Regions from separate parts of the Paenibacillus lentus genome, predicted to be linked through region 3. Evidence: predicted binding sites of a transcription regulator. Region 3 holds the regulator's gene; each other region holds the start of a gene.
What was found. The regulator Rex, encoded in region 3, represses fermentation and respiration genes when NADH is low (regulators of the CRP and FNR family bind a similar motif). The targets are predictions, from matches to a motif close to TTGTGAAATATTTCACAA.

Region 1 (3,275 bases), 190 kb from region 3:
ATTCCATCATCGGCTTGAAACGTTTCATTACTTCATCATAATCGAGATATTCGGAAGTGATGGCCGGATATTCAGGAGCGACCTGCACTCCGGATTTCTCGTCCTTACCGCCGTTGATCGCGTACAGAAGCGCTTTGGCAAGGTTCGCACGAGCGCCGAAGAATTGCATTTGTTTCCCGATTTCCATCGCGGATACACAGCAGGCGATTCCGTAGTCGTCTCCATAAATCGGACGCATCAAATCGTCATTCTCATATTGGATTGAGCTTGTCTCGATGGATACTTTGGCGCAATATTTCTTGAACGCTTCCGGCAATTGCTCAGACCATAGCACGGTCAGGTTTGGCTCAGGCGCAGGACCCAGATTGTAAAGGGTGTGCAGGAACCGGAAGCTGTTCTTTGTTACCCGAGTAGTGCCTTGTACAGACATTCCGCCAATCGACTCCGTTACCCATGTAGGGTCACCACTAAACAGTTCGTTGTATTCCGGCGTGCGCAGGAATTTGACGATACGCAGCTTCATTACGAAATGGTCGACAAGCTCTTGCGCTTCCACCTCAGTAATCGTTCCTTCGGCAAGATCACGCTCAATGTAAGCATCAAGGAAAGATGATACGCGTCCAAGAGACATTGCCGCGCCATCCTGCTCCTTAATAGCAGCCAGGTAAGCAAAATAGAGCCATTGGAATGCTTCCTTCGCCGTTGTTGCTGGTCTGGAAATATCGAAGCCGTGCATTTCGCCTAGCTGCTTCAATTCACCGAGTGCGCGAATTTGCTCAGACAGCTCTTCACGCAGGCGGATAACATCCTCGTCGATCACATCGACTTCAAGACTTTTCAGCTCACTTTGTTTTTGCTTGATCAAGAAATCTACCCCGTATAGGGCAACACGGCGATAGTCGCCGATAATCCGACCGCGTCCATAAGCGTCTGGAAGACCTGTAATAATCCCAGCCTTACGGGCCGCTCTCATCTCGGAAGTGTATGCATCAAAAACGCCCTGGTTATGCGTCTTACGAATCGTTGTAAACATCTCAACAATGCTCTCTGGCAGATCAAATCCATAAGCCTTACATGCATTGAACACCATGTTAATACCGCCGAACGGACGGATCGTGCGTTGGAATGGCTCACTGCCTTGTACACCAACGATTTGCTCCTTTTCTTTATCCAAGTAGCCTGGAGCGTGAGATACAATCGTGGATGGCGTATTCACGTCAACATCAAGTACTCCGCCAGCTTCCCGTTCTTTCTTAGTTAGGTCGGATACGATATCCCATAGGGCAACCGTGTTATCTGTTGGTCCTACCAGGAAAGATTCATCTCCTAGATAAGGAGCAATGTTATTGTCGATAAAATCGCGAACATTAACTTCCTTCATCCATTTGCCTTTTTTAAAGCCTCTCCATGCGGACTGTACTTCTTTTACTTCTTTTTCAATCACCGACATCTTTATTCCCTCCATTTATATAATGTATGCGGGGTTGAAGGTTTATAAATCCCGCATCCTTGGATCCCTAAAATTTGTGATAATTTTCACAACTTTGACACTGATAAGCTATTAAATCTTTTATTCGAATCCACTTAACTCATCAACGTATAAAGGATCCTTATACTTGTAATGATAGTACAGATCGAATAAAAGGATTGTGACAAACATCACATTTCGAGTGATGTTTGTCACATTTTAATGAACAAGCGATTTTTTAGTTTTTAGAATTTTAATCTTTTTAATTTCTACTCTTCAAAGCGGCCATAGAACGCGTCACGGTATACTTCAGCAAGCTCGCTTACGAGTGGCAGCTTCGGATTCGCTGTCGTACATTGATCCTCAAATGCACGGTCTGCCAAGTAATCCACACGCGACTCGAAATCCTTCGCATCGAAGCCAAGTTCTTGGAAGCTTTCAGGAATGCCCAGCTTCTTGTTCAGCTCACGGATCGCTTTGATCAAGCTCTTCACGCCCTCTTCTGTCGTGCGTGCAGGCAATCCAAGAATACGGGCGATTTCCGCATAGCGCTCGTCAGCTACGAAGTTCGTATATTTTGGCCATGTCGCGAATTTCGTAGGTTTCTTCGCATTGTAGCGAATAACGTGCGGCATTAGGATCGCGTTAGTACGACCATGTGCGGTATGGTATTGACCGCCCCATTTATGCGCCAAGCTGTGGTTAATGCCCAGGAACGCATTGGCAAAGGCCATACCTGCCAGTGTCGAGGCATTATGCATTTTCTCGCGAGCCAGCTTGTCGCCAGTCAGCGCCGATTTCTCCAGGTATTGGAATACTAGTTGGATCGCTTTAATCGCCAGTCCATCCGTATAGTCGTTAGCCAAGACCGATACGTATGCCTCGATCGCATGCGTCAGAACGTCCATACCTGTGTCTGCTACTGCTACTTTAGGCAAGCTGTATACAAATTCAGGGTCTATGATCGCAACGTCTGGAGTCAGCTCGTAATCCGCCAAAGGATATTTCGTGTTGCCGTTGATTTTATCTGTAATTACTGTGAACGGAGTAACTTCCGAACCTGTACCCGAAGTGGTAGGAATCGCCACGAACTTCGCCTTTTGACCGAGACGTGGGTACTTGTAAGTCCGTTTGCGGATATCCATAAATTTCTGCTTCAAGTTATGGAATTCAGTATCCGGATATTCGTAGAATAGCCACATTCCTTTCGCAGCGTCCATTGGCGATCCGCCGCCGAGTGCGATAATGCAGTCTGGCTGGAATTTAGCCATCAATTCGGTACCACGTTCTACCGTCGTTGTCGATGGATCCGGCTCAACTTCCGAGAATACTTCGATCGCAACCGGAGTTTGGCGTTGACGCAAGTAGTGCTCCACTCTTTCTACGTATCCGAGTTGAACCATCATCGGGTCAGTTACAATCAGCACGCGGCTGATATCCGGCATTTTAGCAAGATATTGCGTCGAGTTTTTCTCGAAATAGATTTTGCTTGGCACTTTGAACCACTGCATATTCACGGTACGACGATTCACCCTTTTCACGTTGATCAAATTGACAGCTGTTACGTTCGACGAAGTCGAGTTGCGTCCGTAAGATCCGCAGCCCAGCGTAAGCGATGGCAGGTTCGTATTATAGATGTCACCGATACCGCCCTGCGAAGATGGCTGGTTCACCAGAATCCGGCAAGTTGGCATGCGATCCGAGAATTTTTGAATAATTTCTTCATTATTGGAATGGATGACCGACGAGTGTCCCATGCCTCCAAATTGAACGACTTCCAGTGCGCGGTCAATGCCTTGCTCAGCTG
Region 2 (3,275 bases), 1.4 Mb from region 3:
GAGCACAGGGCCTGGTCTTCCCGTAGAGGCAATATGGAACGCTTCTTTGATGATACGTGGAAGCTCTGCGACATTCCTGACAACATAATTATGCTTAGTAACGTCCATGGTCATCCCATAAATGTTCACTTCCTGAAAGCTATCGCGTCCAATGAGTTGAGTGGATACCTGTCCTGTCAAGATGACCAGTGGAACGGAATCCATAAATGCGTTGGCGATCCCAGTAATGGCGTTCGTTGCTCCTGGTCCTGAGGTGACCAGCGCGACACCAGGTTTGCCCGTCACCCGGGCGTAGCCGTCTGCTGCATGGATGGCCGCCTGTTCATGCCGAGTTAATATATGCCGGATATGAGGGCAGTCGTACAGCGCATCGTAAATAGGAATAACCGCCCCACCGGGGTAACCAAAGATCGTGTTGACTTTCTCTTCGATCAGACAATCCAGTAGCAATTGGGCACCGATGGACGGAGCTTGCCGGACAGTATTGTTTTCTCTCATCAAGATCCCTCCATTTTGTTATTTTGACTATTTTACTGCGTTTCACGAACCCCGAAAGTGACCCTGGTCATACAGAGGTGCTACAGATATCAAAAAAGGAGAGCCGCAGCCCTCCTTAATGAATGGATGATTAGTTCTGTAGATGATGCGAATTTATGCTCGGTTCTGGCTAATTATGCCGCTTAACATTTTCATTCCTCCATACAAAGTGTAGAAGAAGGAATCAGGCGCATGGAGTGAGAAGGAAAGATATTGCTTAGGGTCGATCCCTAGCATTTTTTCAAATAAAGCCGCGGTATCATAGGCATAGAAGCAGAAGTAGGTATATTGAAACTCCGGCATTTTCTCTGCAATCGTCACAATCTCATTGGCATATAAATTGACATTATTACCAGCCTCAGCAATCATAGTCAGCGCATCGTCAAGATCTACAGAGATTTCGATTTTCTTCTGGTTGATGACTGTAATTTTGGCCACGTGTTAACGCTCCTTCCAGTCTTAGATTTTGCCGATTTTCACTTGAAAGGTTTCTGGCCCCTGTTCAATATACTCCCAAGTAAATTTGCCAGGATGCATAGATTCAAACTGAAAACGAAGAGGCACAGGGTCGTGATCATTAATAAGGAGCATGGCTTCTCCTTGTTGAAGGTCGTTGTATGCGGCAAAAATGGTCTTGTGCTTTAGTTGTGGCGGATATTCTGTTGCATTGACTGTCGTCTTAATATTGTTCATGGTTGAATCCTCCTGTAATTAAAATTTGATGTGTTTGCGATCATTATATCAAGCCAGCCTGATGACATTGTGATACAAATCACTTGTTGAGAATAAAAATAATGCTCTAAAATTAGGTATTTAGTCGTTGTTTAGCTTGAATAACACGAAAATCGACTCATTTAGACAATCTTCGACAAAGGATATAATGGTTAGAAGTTAAAAAGAAAGGGGGAAATGGCAGCATAATCCATAATTCCAAACACATCTAGGAGGTTTTACATCAATGAAACGGAGTGTGGCTATTCTATTATCCAGTGCCATGGCACTATCTATTTATTCGGCTATGCCGGCGGCAACGTCGGTGGCTGCGACCCAACAGAGCGCAGTGCAGACAGGAATTATTGTGGGCGGCGTCAATTTGCGTGACAAGCCCTCTGTGTCTGGAAAAGTCATTGGCTTTTTGAAGAAGGGTACAGCGGTTGAAGTTCTGGAGAAAAGTAACGGTTATTTCTATAAGGTGAAGAATGCTGAGGGAAAGACCGGTTATGTCAGCTCAGCGTCTAAATATATCTCGGTTCAAGGAGCAGCAACAACACCAGAGGTTTCAAGCTCCCAATGGAACGGCCGCGTCATATATGGAGTGAATCTGCGCAGCTTGCCTTCCACGTCGGGCAAGGTTATTAAAATGCTGAAGAAGGGTACTCGCGTAACGATTTTGGAGCAAAGTAACAGCTCTTTCTATAAAGTAAAGACCGATGAAGGCTTGACTGGTTATGTAAGTTCATCGAGTAAATATATACAGCGAGACGCATCCCAAGGGGGAGGTAACTCATCCCCTGCACCGCAGCCGACATTACCAGCGAATGTCAATAAGCAGGTAGATCAGGTGATCCAGACCGGGAAGAAATATTTGGGGACTCCCTATGAGTACGGATCCAATCGGAGAACGACAGCAACTTTTGATTGTTCTGACTTTGTAAAGCACATATATAAGGAGGCCCTGGGCATTACGCTGCCATCCGATTCCCGGAAGCAGGGGGCATGGATCAAGGAGAACAGCCAGGCAGTCCATCGCATAAGTGATTTGAAAGCAGGCGATCTTGTTTTCTTTATGAGCTATAGAGGCTCATCCGCTTCAGCCTATGCAGGAGTTAACAAGAATAGCGCACGGATAACTCATGTGGCCATGTATATCGGGAATGGGCAAATAATGCATACCTATTCTGTTAAATCTGGCGGCGTCCGGATCGATAAACTAAGTGGTTCATGGGAACATCGATTCTTATTCGGTGGAAGTGTACTGCGATAAGTCCTCAATCCTATCTTGAATATCAAATCGCTCCGCAGAACTTAGGGATTTCCTTAGTTCAGCGGAGCGATTTGTGCATCCTGGGTTTATTCTGTGTAATATATTAGTTATAGTCTGGAGTGTAGTTTGGCACTATAATCCAGGCTTTGCCGAGCCAAGTGTATATCTCAACCCAATAATCGTTGATGACTTGACCGGTTGGATGTACAAATTGCGGAGCAAGGGAGTTCAATAAATCTCCGTTCGGATTACTATACATACTAGTGATGCTCAGTAATTCAATAGGATTTGGGGCAATCACGGTTTCACCAGCCTGAATGATAGGCTCCTCCAGATTCTGCAATGGCGTTACTGTCTCTGCCTCTTCAGCTGCGGCTGAGGTAGCCAGAGCGGCAGAGACAAGCAGGGAAGCGGTAATAACTGATAATTTTTTCAATCGAAGTTCCTCCTTGAATATATATTTGGTTGTTTTCTTGCTCGTACTTATGTAATAAACAATCAAGCAACTTAAGAATCACTTAAAATGGTAGATTTTAATAAATGGTTGAAAAGGAGAGATTAAGGTGAGAAAAAAGCGGCCTAATTGGGGATTGCGCTTGCTCTTGTTTCTGCTGATTTTAATCGTGCTAGCGGCAGCTGCCATATGGTATATACGTCCGGAGCATGCATTGGATATGAATTATTCGAGAATACAGTGGAAGGATAAGCTGGTCAGGATGATTGAAACCCGTAAGCCGGAAATCGAGATTACAGA
Region 3 (3,275 bases):
TGCTTCAGAATACACCAAGTGAGAAGTCGGTGGACTGGTGCGGGATTATCGATGGCATTTATCCGGCGCTTATAGACGTGAAGGAGAGCTGGGATAAGCTCAGCGAGATGTTATTCTCGTTGATGCCCGAACGCAGTGACGCGGCTCCTGGCGATCCTGGACAGTTCGTTCTCCGTTTACACCCGCAGAAGAAGCCTAAGGATTGGGATACGCTTAGCGCGCTCGAAAATCATATTTATGTCCTGCTTGGCGAGGTAGTCCGTAAGGGTGAACGCATGATGAACGATATTCGCGAAGAGCAGGAGGATTATGGAGCAGACAGCTTGCTAACGGATATTAATGGTCTGTTCAAAGACCTGGCAACGGAGCGGGAAGCTATTCGTACGTTTATGAAGCTGGATGACGAGGAAACCGTGTATTGGATCGAAGGAAACGGGAACTACCGCAGTCGCTCTTTGCAGATATATGCGGTTCCAATCGATGTCAGTAAACAGCTCAAAAATTACTTCTTTGACAAAAAGAAGAGCGTGGTCATGACCTCGGCTACTTTGTCCGTGGATAAGTCGTTTCAGTATATGATTGATCAACTGGGACTGCAGGAGGCTGCCGATACCGATCGGCTGCTAACCTCGATGCTTCCTTCTCCGTTCAACTATAGGAACCAGGCTCTGCTGGTCATTCCTCGGGACTTTCCGAGTGTAAAGGGCAGTGTGGGGGACGAGCATTTCGTAAATATGCTGGTGCAGTCACTGGCAGATACGGCAGTAGCTACGCGCGGACGTATGCTGGTGCTCTTTACGTCTTACCGTATGCTGCGACAGGTTTATGAACCGCTGAAGGAGCATTTATCCTCCGAGGGTATTACCGTCATTGGCCAGGGCATGGATAGCGGCAGTCGCACGAAGCTGACTCGTAGATTTCAAGGCCAGGAAGCCTCTGTTTTGCTCGGTACGAGCAGCTTCTGGGAAGGTGTGGACATTCCTGGAGAGGCGCTGACAAGCCTGGCGATCGTTCGCTTGCCTTTTCAGCCGCCCAATCATCCGCTTGTAGAGGCGAAGAGCGAACGGCTGCAGAAGGAGAAGAAGAATCCGTTTATGAAGCTGTCCGTACCGCAGGCCGTCATACGTTTCAAGCAAGGATTTGGGCGCCTGGTTCGCTCTTCGCAGGATCGCGGCATAGTTGTAGTTTACGACACGCGCATCTTGGAATCTTACTATGGAAAGTATTTTTTATATTCACTGCCTGGGCCTAAAATGGAACATATGCCGACCGAGCAAATGGTTCCGAGAATTTCCGAATGGCTTGACGTTTGCGAAGTCCAGGAAGTAAAGGAGCAATAACCGTAATTCATATCGCGCCATTTTAAGGGGAGAAAAGCTATGAAATCAGAGAAAATTTCCGATGCGGTTGTACGCAGATTACCTGTTTATTTGCGTTTCCTCAATGAGCTGAGCCTGCGTGAAGTGCCGACGGTGTCCTCTCAGGAACTAGGTCAGAAACTTGATCTCAATCCTGCGCAAATTCGTAAAGACCTAGCTTATTTTGGGGATTTTGGTCGTAAAGGCATCGGATACGATGTATCATATCTCATTGAGAAAATAAGACAAATCCTAAATTTGGATCAGCAAATCAACGTAGCTCTTGTAGGAGCTGGTAATTTAGGTCAAGCATTGTCCAACTATAATGCATATTTAAAGGATAATATGAAAATCGTGGCGGTGTTCGATGCAGCACCGTCTAAAATCGGTAGCAAAATCAACAATATTACTGTACAGCCGATCGATGAACTCGTTGAAACAGTAAAGGCATTAGGTATTCGGATCGGAATTATTACCGTGCCCCATTTTGAAGCTCAGCGGGTTGCCGATCAACTTGTGGCTGCTGGCATCGGGGCGATTCTAAACTTTGCGCCAACGATATTGAAGGTTCCGCCAGAGGTAAGAATTCATGCGGCCGATTTCACGACGGATTTGCTCAGTCTAGCTTATTATTTGCATGATGGAAAGGAACTAACTTCTAATGAGTCGTAAAATGTTAATTGAGAACGGCACATTTGCCGTTTTGGAGCAGGATCAAACCGTTATCGACGGCTTTATGCTCGTTGAGGATGATCTTCTTACCTATATTGGTTCTGAGCGTCCGGATCACTGCGATGATGCCGAAGTGCTGGACGGCAGAGGACTGTTGTTTCTGTCAGGCTTAGTCAATACGCATGGTCATGCGGCTATGTCGCTGCTCCGCGGCTATGGGGACGACATGGTGCTGCAAAAATGGCTGCAGGAGAAAATGTGGCCGATGGAAGCAAAGTTTACAGGGAGCGATGTATACTGGGGGACGGCGCTGTCTGTACTGGAAATGATCAAAGGAGGCACAACGACCTTTCTGGATATGTATGACCATATGGATCAGGTTGCCCAGGTAACGGAGGAATCGGGTATTCGTGGCGTGCTTATGCGCGGGGCAATCGGTCTTTGTCCGCCGGAGGTCCAGAAGCAGAAGCTGGATGAAGCCGTGGCTTTTGCCCGGAACTGGCACGGAAAAGCCAACGGCCGGATAACGACGATGATTTCGCCGCATGCTCCTTATACTTGTCCGCCGGACTACATCGAGCAATTCGTGCAAGCCGCGCATGATCTCGATTTGCCGATGCATACCCATATGTCAGAGACTCAAGCCGAAGTAGAGCAAAATGTAGCCGATTACGGTGCGAGGCCGGTAGAGCACTTGCTTAAGCTGGGAATGTTCTCTCGCCCGACCTTGCTTGCGCATGGCGTGCATTTGACGGATGAGGAAATTGAAGTGCTTGCCGCTCATAAAGTCGCTATTTCCCATAACCCGGGAAGTAACTTGAAGTTGGCGAGCGGTGTGGCTCGAGTTCCTGAGCTGCTGAAAGCAGGAGTTACTGTGTCCTTGGGAACTGACGGCGCAGCGAGCAATAATAATTTGGATATGTTCGAGGAAATTCGGCTTGCCGCTTTGATCCATAAAGGGGTATCGGGCGATCCAACGGCTGTGCCGGCATTGGAAGCTTTGCGAATGGGCACGGAATACGGCGCGCAATCGGTGTTCCTGAACAATACGGGCAAGCTTGCTGCGGGAATGAAGGCGGATTTCATCGCTCTTAATACAGAGCAGGCGCATTTTGTGCCTAGAACCGATTATGTGTCTCATGTCGTATACTCAGCAGGCCCGAAAGATGTTGAGCATGTATGGGTTGATGGGAAACAAATCGTGAAGCACGGCGTTTGTCTCACATTGGATGAAGAGCGGATTCG

Region 1: a site for Rex is predicted at 1,525-1,542, ahead of pflB (formate C-acetyltransferase). Genes of this name have one in related genera too.
Region 2: a site for Rex is predicted at 1,298-1,315, ahead of EIM92_RS08095 (DUF2249 domain-containing protein). Genes of this name have one in related genera too.

What each region holds. Positions count from the first base shown of each region.
Region 1 covers NZ_CP034248.1:3,016,561-3,019,835, reverse strand. The annotation lists gene pflB (formate C-acetyltransferase) at 1-1,450, opposite strand, end outside; gene adhE (bifunctional acetaldehyde-CoA/alcohol dehydrogenase) at 1,738-3,275, opposite strand, start outside.
Region 2 covers NZ_CP034248.1:1,846,497-1,849,771, forward strand. The annotation lists gene ilvB (biosynthetic-type acetolactate synthase large subunit) at 1-498, opposite strand, end outside; gene EIM92_RS08090 (hypothetical protein) at 652-975, opposite strand; gene EIM92_RS08095 (DUF2249 domain-containing protein) at 997-1,230, opposite strand; gene EIM92_RS08100 (C40 family peptidase) at 1,496-2,521, shown strand; gene EIM92_RS08105 (hypothetical protein) at 2,625-2,957, opposite strand; gene EIM92_RS08110 (hypothetical protein) at 3,085-3,275, shown strand, end outside.
Region 3 covers NZ_CP034248.1:3,209,794-3,213,068, forward strand. The annotation lists gene dinG (ATP-dependent DNA helicase DinG) at 1-1,340, shown strand, start outside; gene EIM92_RS14440 (redox-sensing transcriptional repressor Rex) at 1,380-2,030, shown strand; gene EIM92_RS14445 (amidohydrolase) at 2,020-3,275, shown strand, end outside.